DNA from 2 places in the Alteribacillus sp. HJP-4 genome. Region 1 is predicted to be linked to the other one. Evidence: riboswitches for the same ligand, from Rfam matches in the RefSeq annotation. Region 1 holds a riboswitch; the other holds the start of a gene.
What was found. Region 1 has a riboswitch for thiamine pyrophosphate ahead of thiT (energy-coupled thiamine transporter ThiT). Riboswitches for the same ligand answer to the same signal wherever they lie in the genome.
Positions count from the first base shown of each region.

Region 2: linked by a shared signal. The riboswitch ahead of ACE4RR_RS00345 (LuxE/PaaK family acyltransferase) and the one ahead of thiT (energy-coupled thiamine transporter ThiT) in region 1 are both predicted to bind thiamine pyrophosphate.

Region 1 covers NZ_JBHIKY010000007.1:21,277-26,539, reverse strand. Annotated here, with positions in the region: gene megL (methionine gamma-lyase) at 1-821, opposite strand, end outside; gene ACE4RR_RS08115 (hypothetical protein) at 1,034-1,750, shown strand; gene thiT (energy-coupled thiamine transporter ThiT) at 1,785-2,357, opposite strand; TPP riboswitch at 2,435-2,536, opposite strand; gene ACE4RR_RS08105 (hypothetical protein) at 2,636-3,097, shown strand; gene ACE4RR_RS08100 (carbon starvation CstA family protein) at 3,284-5,029, shown strand; gene ACE4RR_RS08095 (cory-CC-star protein) at 5,143-5,263, shown strand, end outside.
Region 2 covers NZ_JBHIKY010000001.1:79,370-84,632, reverse strand. Annotated here, with positions in the region: gene ACE4RR_RS00355 (sugar phosphate isomerase/epimerase family protein) at 1-328, shown strand, start outside; gene ACE4RR_RS00350 (DUF2512 family protein) at 483-851, shown strand; TPP riboswitch at 1,086-1,194, shown strand; gene ACE4RR_RS00345 (LuxE/PaaK family acyltransferase) at 1,287-2,393, shown strand; gene ACE4RR_RS00340 (acyl-CoA reductase) at 2,390-3,838, shown strand; gene ACE4RR_RS00335 (ABC transporter ATP-binding protein) at 3,857-4,621, shown strand; gene ACE4RR_RS00330 (ABC transporter permease) at 4,618-5,263, shown strand, end outside.

The DNA of each region.
Region 1 (5,263 bases):
CTGATAATTTTTGCAGTGCTGCAGTGACGATGCATGCGGAGTGATAGAGTTTTTAAGCCGCGGAGCAGCAGCCAGGCATCGAATGGCCCTAATATACCGCCCATGTCTTTCTGGGCAGAAGAGCGGACTCCGGTTATAAAGTCATTACTGCCACAGGCGAGTCCTGCGATAAGATCTCCGTGCCCACCTATATATTTTGTCGCGCTGTGTATAACCACATCCGCACCAAATTCCAACGGCCTCTGTAAAATAGGGGAGGCAAACGTGTTATCTACTATCAATGTTAATCCTTTGTCTTTGGTAACTGAACTCAGCATCGCCATATCAATAACTCTCATCGTTGGATTTATAGGTGTTTCTACATAAACCGCTTTTGTGTTTGGCTTTATAAACGAACGAATATGAGCCTCGTCATCCATCTCGATCAGGTCAAACTCTACTTGAAAACGATCCTTCAGCATCGTGAGCAGTCCGAAAGTACAGCCATACACTCCTTCTGATATAAGGAGGTGATCACCGCTTTTCACAAGAGAAGCAAGCACAGAAGATATGGCTGCCATTCCAGAGCTGAATGCTATTCCATCCTCCGCTCCTTCAAGATCAGCAATTTTCTCCTCTAATTCTCGCACTGTTGGATTAGCAAGGCGGGAATATATATAGCCTTTTTCATTACCTGCAAATCTTTGTTCTCCCTGCTCGGCACTAGCAAAGGAAAACGTAGAGGTTTGATAAATAGGCGGTACCAGGCTGCCGTGCTCGTTACCCTTTCCCTTACCGTGTATAGCTCTTGTTTCCAATTGCTTTTTATTCATCTGTGTCATCCTCTCGTGCTTTTGTATAAGTTTCCAGTATTAGTATATTAAAACAGCCTGTCTCACGCACGGCTGTGCGGTGAAGGGACAGGATAATAGGATTTGATTTTTTAGAGGCTGCTATTCAGAACTACCCTTTTATTTTTCATTTCTATCATTTTGTGGGAAAATGGCGGTTATTATTAAAATTTCAATTCCCATGGGAAGGGAGAACAAAGACAATGCTCGATCCGACGCTGATAATCATCGTTTACCTTACAGTGCAGCTGTTTGCAAATAAATTAATTTCGACTTCTCATGTTGGCAGATTTAAATGGGTTTCTTTTTCTGGTGGAGTTGCTGTTTCCTATGTTTTCGTTTATGTGCTGCCTTCTCTGCATGAAGAGCAGGAGAAATTCAAAGCATCTGGACTGCTGGCGATGGAGTCAGAATTATATTTGCTGGGGCTCTTTGGTCTGCTTGTATTTTATGCCGTTCATAATGCAGCAGAAAAAGCTTACCAGAAGCATGCTCAGGGTGAAGGAAGCTTCTATTGGATTCAAATAATATTTTTCGGGATGTACAATATGTTTATTTCGTACCATGTTTTCGGGTCTGATATAGAAGGGATAGAGGCGTGGTTTTACGGGTTAGCTGTTGGACTGCACTTTATGGCAATTTCGAATGATTTGTGGAGAGAGGATGCCAAAAGATATGTAGAGCTTGGGAGGTACATTCTTGCTGCAGGGATTTTAAGCGGCTGGCTGCTTGGTGTGTTCGTTTCTATGCCTGACTATGCACTGGGCATTGTTTTTGCCTTTATATCTGGAGCTATGATCTTAAATGTGCTGAAAAAAGAACTGCCTTCTGAACACAATGCACACTTTCGTACGTTTCTTCTCTCATCTATTGGATATACACTAATCACATTTGCATTAAAGTTATTTTTTGAATGGTAAAAAAAAGCCTGCCCTTCATGATGAAAGGCAGGCATTACGCTGCGGCCTGAGGGGATCTTTTAGTTTCAATGAAAAATTGCGGCCTGTATCTGGAAATAAGAACGACAATCACCATCGTTATCAGCATTTCCGGCACAAGATATGAAGCGTTATAAATTGCTGAATACGCAGAGACCGGCATACCATCAGGAGCGTAAGCCCCAAACCAGATAATACCGGAAGCAAAATGATCCAGAAATCTGAGCAAAGTAGCAAATCCTATACCTGTAATCATTAAAGCCAGCGGCAGTCGGTCCTGTCTGCTTTGTTTACCGGCAAATACTCCGGCAAATCCCAGCACGGCGAAAGCAATCGGATATTCTAAAATATATTGAACAGGGTGAACAATCGTTGGACCAAACAACAGCTGAACCATTCCATAAATAAAGCCTGTGAGTACTCCGATTTTCCATCCTCTCCGGAAAGCCATAATGAAGATAGGAACCATGACAAGGGAAATTGAACCTCCCATTGCCCAGAGTGCTGAAAATTTGATATAGCTGAGGATGACTGCCAGTGCAGCCATAATAGCGACTTCTATCATAATGACTAGTCGATTGGATTGCATAAAAATACTCCTTTCATATCCTCAAAGGGGGAAAGGAGACGACTGATTTTTTAAAACACTCTTGTCTGTGTGACAAGAAGCCTGCCGCACCACTTTCCTACGCTGGTCTGAGCCAGTTCAGGTTCTAAGAGTTGAGGCAGCACGCCTCTCTCAGTCTTCCGACACCCCTAGTGGAAATATAATATTTTCTTAAATATAGCACAGCCTTATGAGTTTGAAAAGCAATGGGGAGTAAATATGATGTATACTAAAAAGAAGTTTGGACTCAGGAGGATATTATGGAGGCTTCATCACAAAGTGCAATTATTCGTTATTTAAAAGGAAGCGGCCTTGCCTGCTCCGTCACCTTATTGTTGTTTATTTTTTATACAATCAGTCTTGGCGATATCAATCAATTTTTACTGCTGGCTTTTATATTAACTGTACATACATATGCAGGAGCTGCGGCAGGGGAATTGCTGCTGCAGTTGTTAAAGCCGCTCGAAACCTGGCTTGTTTATCCGCTTCTAGGTGTGTTTATCTTTGGCTCTCTTGGAGCTCTCCACGGTCTTTTTATTATACTTACCTATGATTTAGTCGGATTTTTTATTGGCGTGACGATGGCATCATCGATCTCTTTCTTTTTTAGTCCGCTGATAAAGTCACGGCCGCTTTCTTTTCTGTTTGCAGCTATGGGGCCGTCCTTATTCATCATTATTTTACTATCCAGCTTCTTTGCAAAGGCTCTCGGTCAAAATTAAAGGCTAAACATTTGGCAAAATTATTGTTAGAATAGTATTTTAAGAAATTATTCGCAAATTATCATAATTTCTTTTATAATCAAACTACTACTATAAGCATAGGAATATAGCGGAAAGGAGGAAAAAATCACCAATATGTAAGCGTTATCTATTTTTTTAATCCAATGCAGAAAGGAAGAGGCGCTCATGCCAGCTATTGTTTTAGCGGTTATAGGGATTATAGTATTTGCCCTCGGATACCGGTATTATTCTAAGTTTATCGCTGAACGCATTTATCGCTTAGATCCAAATTTCCGCACACCGGCACATGAATTCCGGGATGGCGTAGACTTTGTACCAACAAATAAATGGGTTCTCTGGGGTCACCATTTTACTTCCGTCGCCGGGGCAGCACCGATTGTAGGGCCTGCTGTTGCCGTCTATTGGGGATGGCTTCCCGCTTTTTTGTGGGTCGTTCTCGGCACGGTCTTTGCTGCGGGGGTTCATGATTTTGGAACACTGGTATTATCAGTCCGTAATAAAGGACAGTCCATCGGTACATTAGCCGAAAGAATTATCGGCCGCCGTGCCAAGCTCTTATTTTTGTTTATCATTCTTATTCTAGTATTAATGGTAAACGCTGTCTTTGCATGGGTTATTTCGAATTTATTTGTTTCATTTCCAGCAAGTGTTCTGCCAGTTTTCATCCAGATACCGCTTGCAATATGGATCGGCTATAAAGTAAACAAAAAAGGCGGCAATATGCTGGTCCCTTCTATAATAGCGCTTGCTGTCATGTATGCAGCAGCGGTAATTGCTGCGAATGTACCTGCTCTGCAGATTGATATTGTCAGCTATTTTGGCGGAGAGGAAGCGGCGGGACCGCTTGGTCTTGGGGCAGTATCCTGGGCATTTATGATATGGATAGCGATTCTTATGATCTATGTATATATCGCATCGATTCTGCCAGTATGGAAGCTTTTGCAGCCACGGGATTACATTAACTCCCACCAGCTGGTTGTAGGTCTTGCCATTTTATATCTAGGGCTGCTGTTCACTTGGCCAGCTCCAGAAATATCAGCACCTGCGACAAGAGGTGTTTCTGATGTCTCATGGTTCCCACTGTTATTTATTACGATTGCATGCGGGGCTATTTCAGGTTTTCACGGACTTGTTTCCTCCGGTACCACTTCAAAACAGCTGAACAAAGAAACGGATGCCAGATTTGTCGGTTATTTTGGGGCAGTCGGCGAAGGAACATTGGCACTGATAACCATCCTGGCAGTGACAACCTTCTTTGCTACTCAATCTGACTTCCTGTCCGCGTACGAAAGCTATACTATTGCAAATGCAGATGGACTGGGACACTTCATCGGAGGGGCGGGGCAGCTCGCCACCGGACTCGGGCTTCCGGCCGGAGTGGCTGAAACGATTGTAGCGGTTATTGTAGTAAGCTTTGCCGCTACCACGCTTGATACCTCTGTCCGGCTGATGCGCTACATCATATCAGAGCTTGGCCAGGAGTATAAAGCTCCGGCGTTAACGAAGAAGCATGTCGCCACAGCCATGGCTGTTGGGGCAAGTACAGCGCTCGTTCTTCTCCCTGGAGATGATCGTGGGTTTGGTTCCGGTGGATATCTGCTCTGGCCGCTGTTTGGTACATCGAACCAGCTCCTGGCGGGTATCAGCTTACTGCTGATCTCGATCTGGCTTCGCCGGAAAGGAAGGAACTTCCTATTTACCCTTGTTCCGATGATATTCTTATTGTTTATGACCCTTTGGGCGATGACGCAGCAGGTTCTGTTCCAGTGGTCCGGTCTCGGTGACGCCGATGCGCAGATTCTCTTATTCGTATTAGGCGCGATAATTCTCGGGTTTGCCATCTGGATTTTATTAGAAGCAATTGCATTGTTTAGAAGAGAAAAGCCGAATACAGAACCGGATAATGATTAAGTAAACATGATAAAATAAAGAAAGGAAGAAAAGGGTCCTTTCTGCAGGGCAGTACTTTCTGCAGAATTGCGGCCCTTTTCGTATAGGCACGATATAATCATGGGGGGATAACCATGGAAAAAAAATTAAGTATAAGAAGCTTGCTGGAATTCTACGATGAGGTTTTGAAGCTTCCGCACCGCGCCGAGATAAAACGAGAAATCCGTGATGAAGATGATTTGTTTTTACTGCTTT
Region 2 (5,263 bases), on a different contig from region 1:
TCTCGGACGGGCGAATGCAATCCACCATTTCCACGCGAAAGATACGTATATCGACCAGGAGAATGTAAATATGTATGGACTGACGGACATGCAGCCATACGGCGAGGTACAGACCCGCGGATGGAGCTTCCGTTCCGTCGGTTATGGCCACAGCATGCAGGAATGGTCCAATATAATCAGCGCCCTCCGAACATTCGGATATGATTATGTCGTCAGTATTGAACACGAGGATCCGATCATGTCGATTGATGAAGGCTTCCGCCAGGCCGTGAAAAATCTGAGGGACGTGAATATCGAAGAGCAGCCTGCAGAGATGTGGTGGGCTTAAAATTTTAGAAAAACAAGCCTGTTGTGAGTCATTCACAGCAGGCTTGTTTTCATTGTTTGAGTATAAGGTTTTCTGAAGGAAATATGTAAATACAGCAGTTAATGTTTTGTCAATGCCTGGAGGTGGTAATTTTTGGACAAGGAGGTGGAATAAAATGATACACATTAAAACGCTGGGTATGAAAACAGCGTTGATTAGTTTTGTGTTATTACTCGTATTAACTGGGTTCGGTAACCAATGGGTCAACACCATGCTGCTTGCCCTATTAATGGTGCTGATTTCTTATGTTGCAGCAGGAGATATATTTATTTTAAAGCTAACTAACAATATTGTTGCCATAGCCGCTGATTTAGTACTCACGTTATTAATGGTTTTGGTTGTTTCCATCCCCATTCTCGATACGGCTGTTCCTTTTCCAATTGCCCTGGTTGCTGCAATTCTTATCACGGCAGGAGAGTGGTTCTTTCATAAATATATGAAACGTAACGTGCATCCGGAGCTGGATCAAGCGATGCCATCTTAAACAATAACACGTCAAATCTCGAAATGAGGTTTATATATAAACAATTTAAGGTACGCTGCGAATGAACAGGAACGGGAGCATCTTTCCCATGTTTTGGTTAAGCTAGCTGATAAAACAAATAAATAAATTCTTTGACAAAGAGACGGGAAAAAAACAAAACCAAGCTCAATGCATGGTTTTTTGAATTGACAATGCTTCTCATCGTGTTAAGATAAAATGAAATGTTCATAATAGATTTTCCACTAGGGGAGCCGGGGGACCGGCTGAGACAAAAGGAAGAACTTTTAAACCCTTAGAACCTGATCTGCGTAACTGCAGCGGAGGGAAGTGGATTCGTTACAGAAATGATAAATATATCTGAAGCGGCCACTTTCTTTTAAGAGAGTGGTCTTTTTCAATTGGGGAACGACGAAATAAAGAGGGGGCATCCGGCGGATGAATTCAGCCTATCAGGAAATGAAGAAAATGATAAAAGCATTAATCCTTGAAGAGTCGGTTTCGTCTGATGAATTTTTTGAGAGAGCGAAACAGCTTTTTGCTTATCAATATCACCATAATCAGCCATACCGGAAATTCTGCCGCAGGCGCAGGGTGCGCCCGGCAGCGGTTCAGCGCGTCACCGATATTCCTCCCATACCGATTCAGGCGTTTAAGGAAGCGCCGTTATTATGTTCAGCTGATGAGGAGATCGAGAGGACATTTATGACGAGCGGGACGACTAATCCAAACAAACGTGGAAAAAATGGTCAGCGCGACCTTGAAATTTATGATCTCTCCACGAAGGTACATTTTAAAAAATCAATGCTGCCGGATGTCAGTAAAATGAAAATGATCCTCCTCTTTCCCGAGGAAAATGAATTGCCGAATTCATCTCTCGCTCATTATCTTCATGTGATTAAAGAAACGTTTGGAGCAGAAGACAGTGAATATGTTGTCTCAGCGGACGGCTTTGATAAAGAAAGACTGTCCATGCTCTTAAAAAAATCGGAAGAAAAGGATGAGCCTGTATTTATCCTGGGAGCTACCTTTTCAATTATTGCCTACTTAGATGAATGCGTGGAAAATGGCATCTCCTACCGTCTTCCGGCTGGAAGCCGGATTATGGACACGGGGGGGTCTAAAGGATATTCAAGAGAAATAGAGCCTCTTGAGTTGAAAAAACGATTAAGCAGACTGTTTTCCATTCCTGAGCATGCCTGCGGCAACATGTACGGGATGACAGAGCTCAGTTCACAAATTTATGACCAGACTCTGCGGCTGGGGGGGAGAAAGGGTCTCAAAAGACCTCCGCATTGGCTGAAAACGATCATCGTGGACCCGGAAACTCTTCAAGAAAAACGAGAAGGTGAAGCAGGAATTATCGTTCATTATGATTTGGCTAATATTAACTCGGTTGCGGCAATCATGACCGAAGATATTGGTAAAAAAGAGGGAGACGGTTTTCATTTACTTGGCCGGGCAGCCGGTACGGAAGCCAAAGGCTGTTCCCTTGCATTAGAAGAATTTTTGTCATCCCGCCTGGGCGAAGATGGTTCTTTATGACATCTCTTTATACAGGAGCCTTCCTCACGGGACTATCGGAAAAGAATGTGACCTTTACTCGTCTTACCTATGAAAATCATGGACGGAATGTCCAAATCGATGTACCACAATTAGAAAAATCACAGCTGCAGACAATCATTTCCTCAATAAAACACCAACAAAGAGAGTATCTCAACGGGCGCACCACCTCTGAGATGGTTGAAATTATAGATGAAGTTGTCCAGAAGTGGCTTAACCCCACTTACGAGCTCCGTCAATTTGCAGAAGAAACCCTTCCTGTGATCACTGGCTATGATGAGGAAATGATTCGATTATTTTTAGCGAACTATTTTCGCAAATTTCGAAAGCCATATCTTCAGCGAATGATCGAGGAAGATTTTACGAATCCACTCGTACTTGATGAATTTAGGCCAAGAAGAGCCGGAGGGTTAACAAGAGCGTACGGAGCGGAACTGATCGCCCATATATTTTCAGGAAATGTTCCCGGTCTTCCGCTTTGGGGTCTTGTTTCCAGTCTTCTTGTAAAATCGGCTGCACTCGGTAAAGTTTCCTCGGAGGAGCCATTATTCCCAGCGTTATTTGCTAAATCTATCGCAGAAGTGGACCCGGACGCGGCAAAGGCGCTTGCTGTCGTTTGGTGGAAAGGCGGCACTGTTAGCCTGGAGGATACCCTCTACCACAACGCCCAGGTGGTGACGGCTTATGGAGCAGACCAGACGATGAATGAAATTTCCAGTAGGCTTCCTGCTCATGTGCGTTTTGTACCGCACGGCCATAAGGTCAGCTTCGGTGTACTGGCGAAGGAAGCACTCAGCAGCAGCCTTGCCTGGCAGAGTGCCCAGCGTGCCGCAAAGGATGTTTCATGGTTTGATCAGCAGGGCTGTCTATCCCCTCATGTTTTTTATGTCGAAAAAGATGGAGATTTTAGTCCAAAGGATTTTACTCGCCTGCTGGCTCATGAAATGGAAAATTTTCAACATAAAATGAAGAGCTCGGAGTTAACGGCAGAGGAAGTGAATGCGATCCGGCGTGTTCGGACTGACGCGGAGTTCAATAAGGATAAGGAAGTCATAGCCAGCGAAAAAGGGGCCTCCTGGACGGTCATTCATCAGGAGCAGCAGACTGCGTTTCCGTTATCTGTTTTAAATAGAGTGATTACCGTTGTTCCAATAGACACTCTTTCAGAGCTTAGAGAAAAAACTTCAGATATTCGCCAGTACGTCCAGACTGCAGGTATTTCCTGCCCCCCTCAAAAACTTCAGCAGTTGATTTATACCCTGGGAGATTGCGGGGTTAATAGAATATGTTCAATTGGGGAAATGTCTCTTCCGGAACCAGGCTGGCATCATGATGGTCGGCCAAACCTCGGTGAATTTGTCTACTGGTGCGACGTTGAATCCTCGGTTGAAAGGATAACCGAATTATATGATCCGGACCGTGACTAAGAAGAGGAGATTTAATTAATGACAGCTTATATTGAAATAAAGAATGTTGGCCTTAATTTTGGCGGCGAATCAATTTTTCACAGCCTGCAGCTTGAGGTGGCAAAGTATGAATTCATCAGTGTGGTAGGCAGAACCGGGATCGGCAAATCAACTTTGCTCCGTATGATTGCAGGCCTGCTGACACCAACCGAGGGAAGCGTTCATTTTGAGGGAGAAGCTGTTGACTCTCCACGTGAAGACGTCACCTATGTATTTCAAAAGCCTGTTTTATTAGAATGGCGCACTCTCCTTGAGAATGTGCTGCTCCCAGGCGAGCTGAATGGCAGCAGGCCCTCAGCTGAGGATAGAAAAAAGGCAGAGGAGCTGCTTCTTTTTGTTGAACTCAATGGACATCAGGATAAATATCCGCATGAATGCTCCGGTGGCATGCTGTCACGGGCAGCGCTGGCACGTGCTTTATTTTCTAATCCGCGTGTATTGCTGATGGATGAGCCTTTCGCTTCTCTGGATTCAATGACAAAGGAACAAATGCAGATGGAGCTGCTTCAGATTGCAAGTACATATCAAACAACGATTATCTTTGTCACACACGACATACAGGAAGCGGTGTTCTTATCAGATCGTGTGCTGCTCTTAGGAGATCAGTCAGAAAACGAAGTGAAGCAATATCACGTCTCGTTTAAAAAACCGAGAGAAAAGCAGTTGAAATTTGAACCTGCCTTTATGGAGCTTGTCAGGGAGGTTCATAAGGGGCTGGAAGAGATACGAGGGAGACAGGCATGAAAAAAATGACGAGCCTTTATTCCTTCCTGCTTTTTTTCCTTATAATGCTGAGCTGGGAATCAATAGTTAGAATGCAGCAGGTGCCGGAGCTGATTCTGCCAAAGCCGACGGTTATTATTACCAATCTTTACACAAACCTTATGAGCGGTTATTTCACCGTACATATCTATACCACACTCATAGAAGTTATGGGCGGGTTCGTTTTGGGCTCGTGTTTAGGAATCGGACTAGGTTTTATAGTGGCACAGTCAAAGAGAGTGAAAGAGATACTGCACCCTTATATTATTGCCTCTCAGGCTATGCCAAAGCTTGCGCTTGCACCTTTGCTGATTCTTTGGTTCGGTTATGGATTTCTGCCGAAAATCCTGATTACGGCGCTCATCAGTTTTTTTCCGTTGTTTGAAAGCACTGTTGCTGGTCTTTCACATGTTGATAAGGATAAATTGTCACTGTTCCGCTCTCTCCGGGCTTCAGCGCTGAACATACTGCTAAAGCTGCGATTGCCTGTTGCCGTCCCTTACATTTTTTCCGGTCTCCGGGTGGCGGTGGTTTTAAGTGTAGTAGGGGCCGTAGTAAGTGAGTTTATAGGTGCAAACCAGGGACTTGGTGCTGTGATTACTACAGCCATGGGGATGATGGATA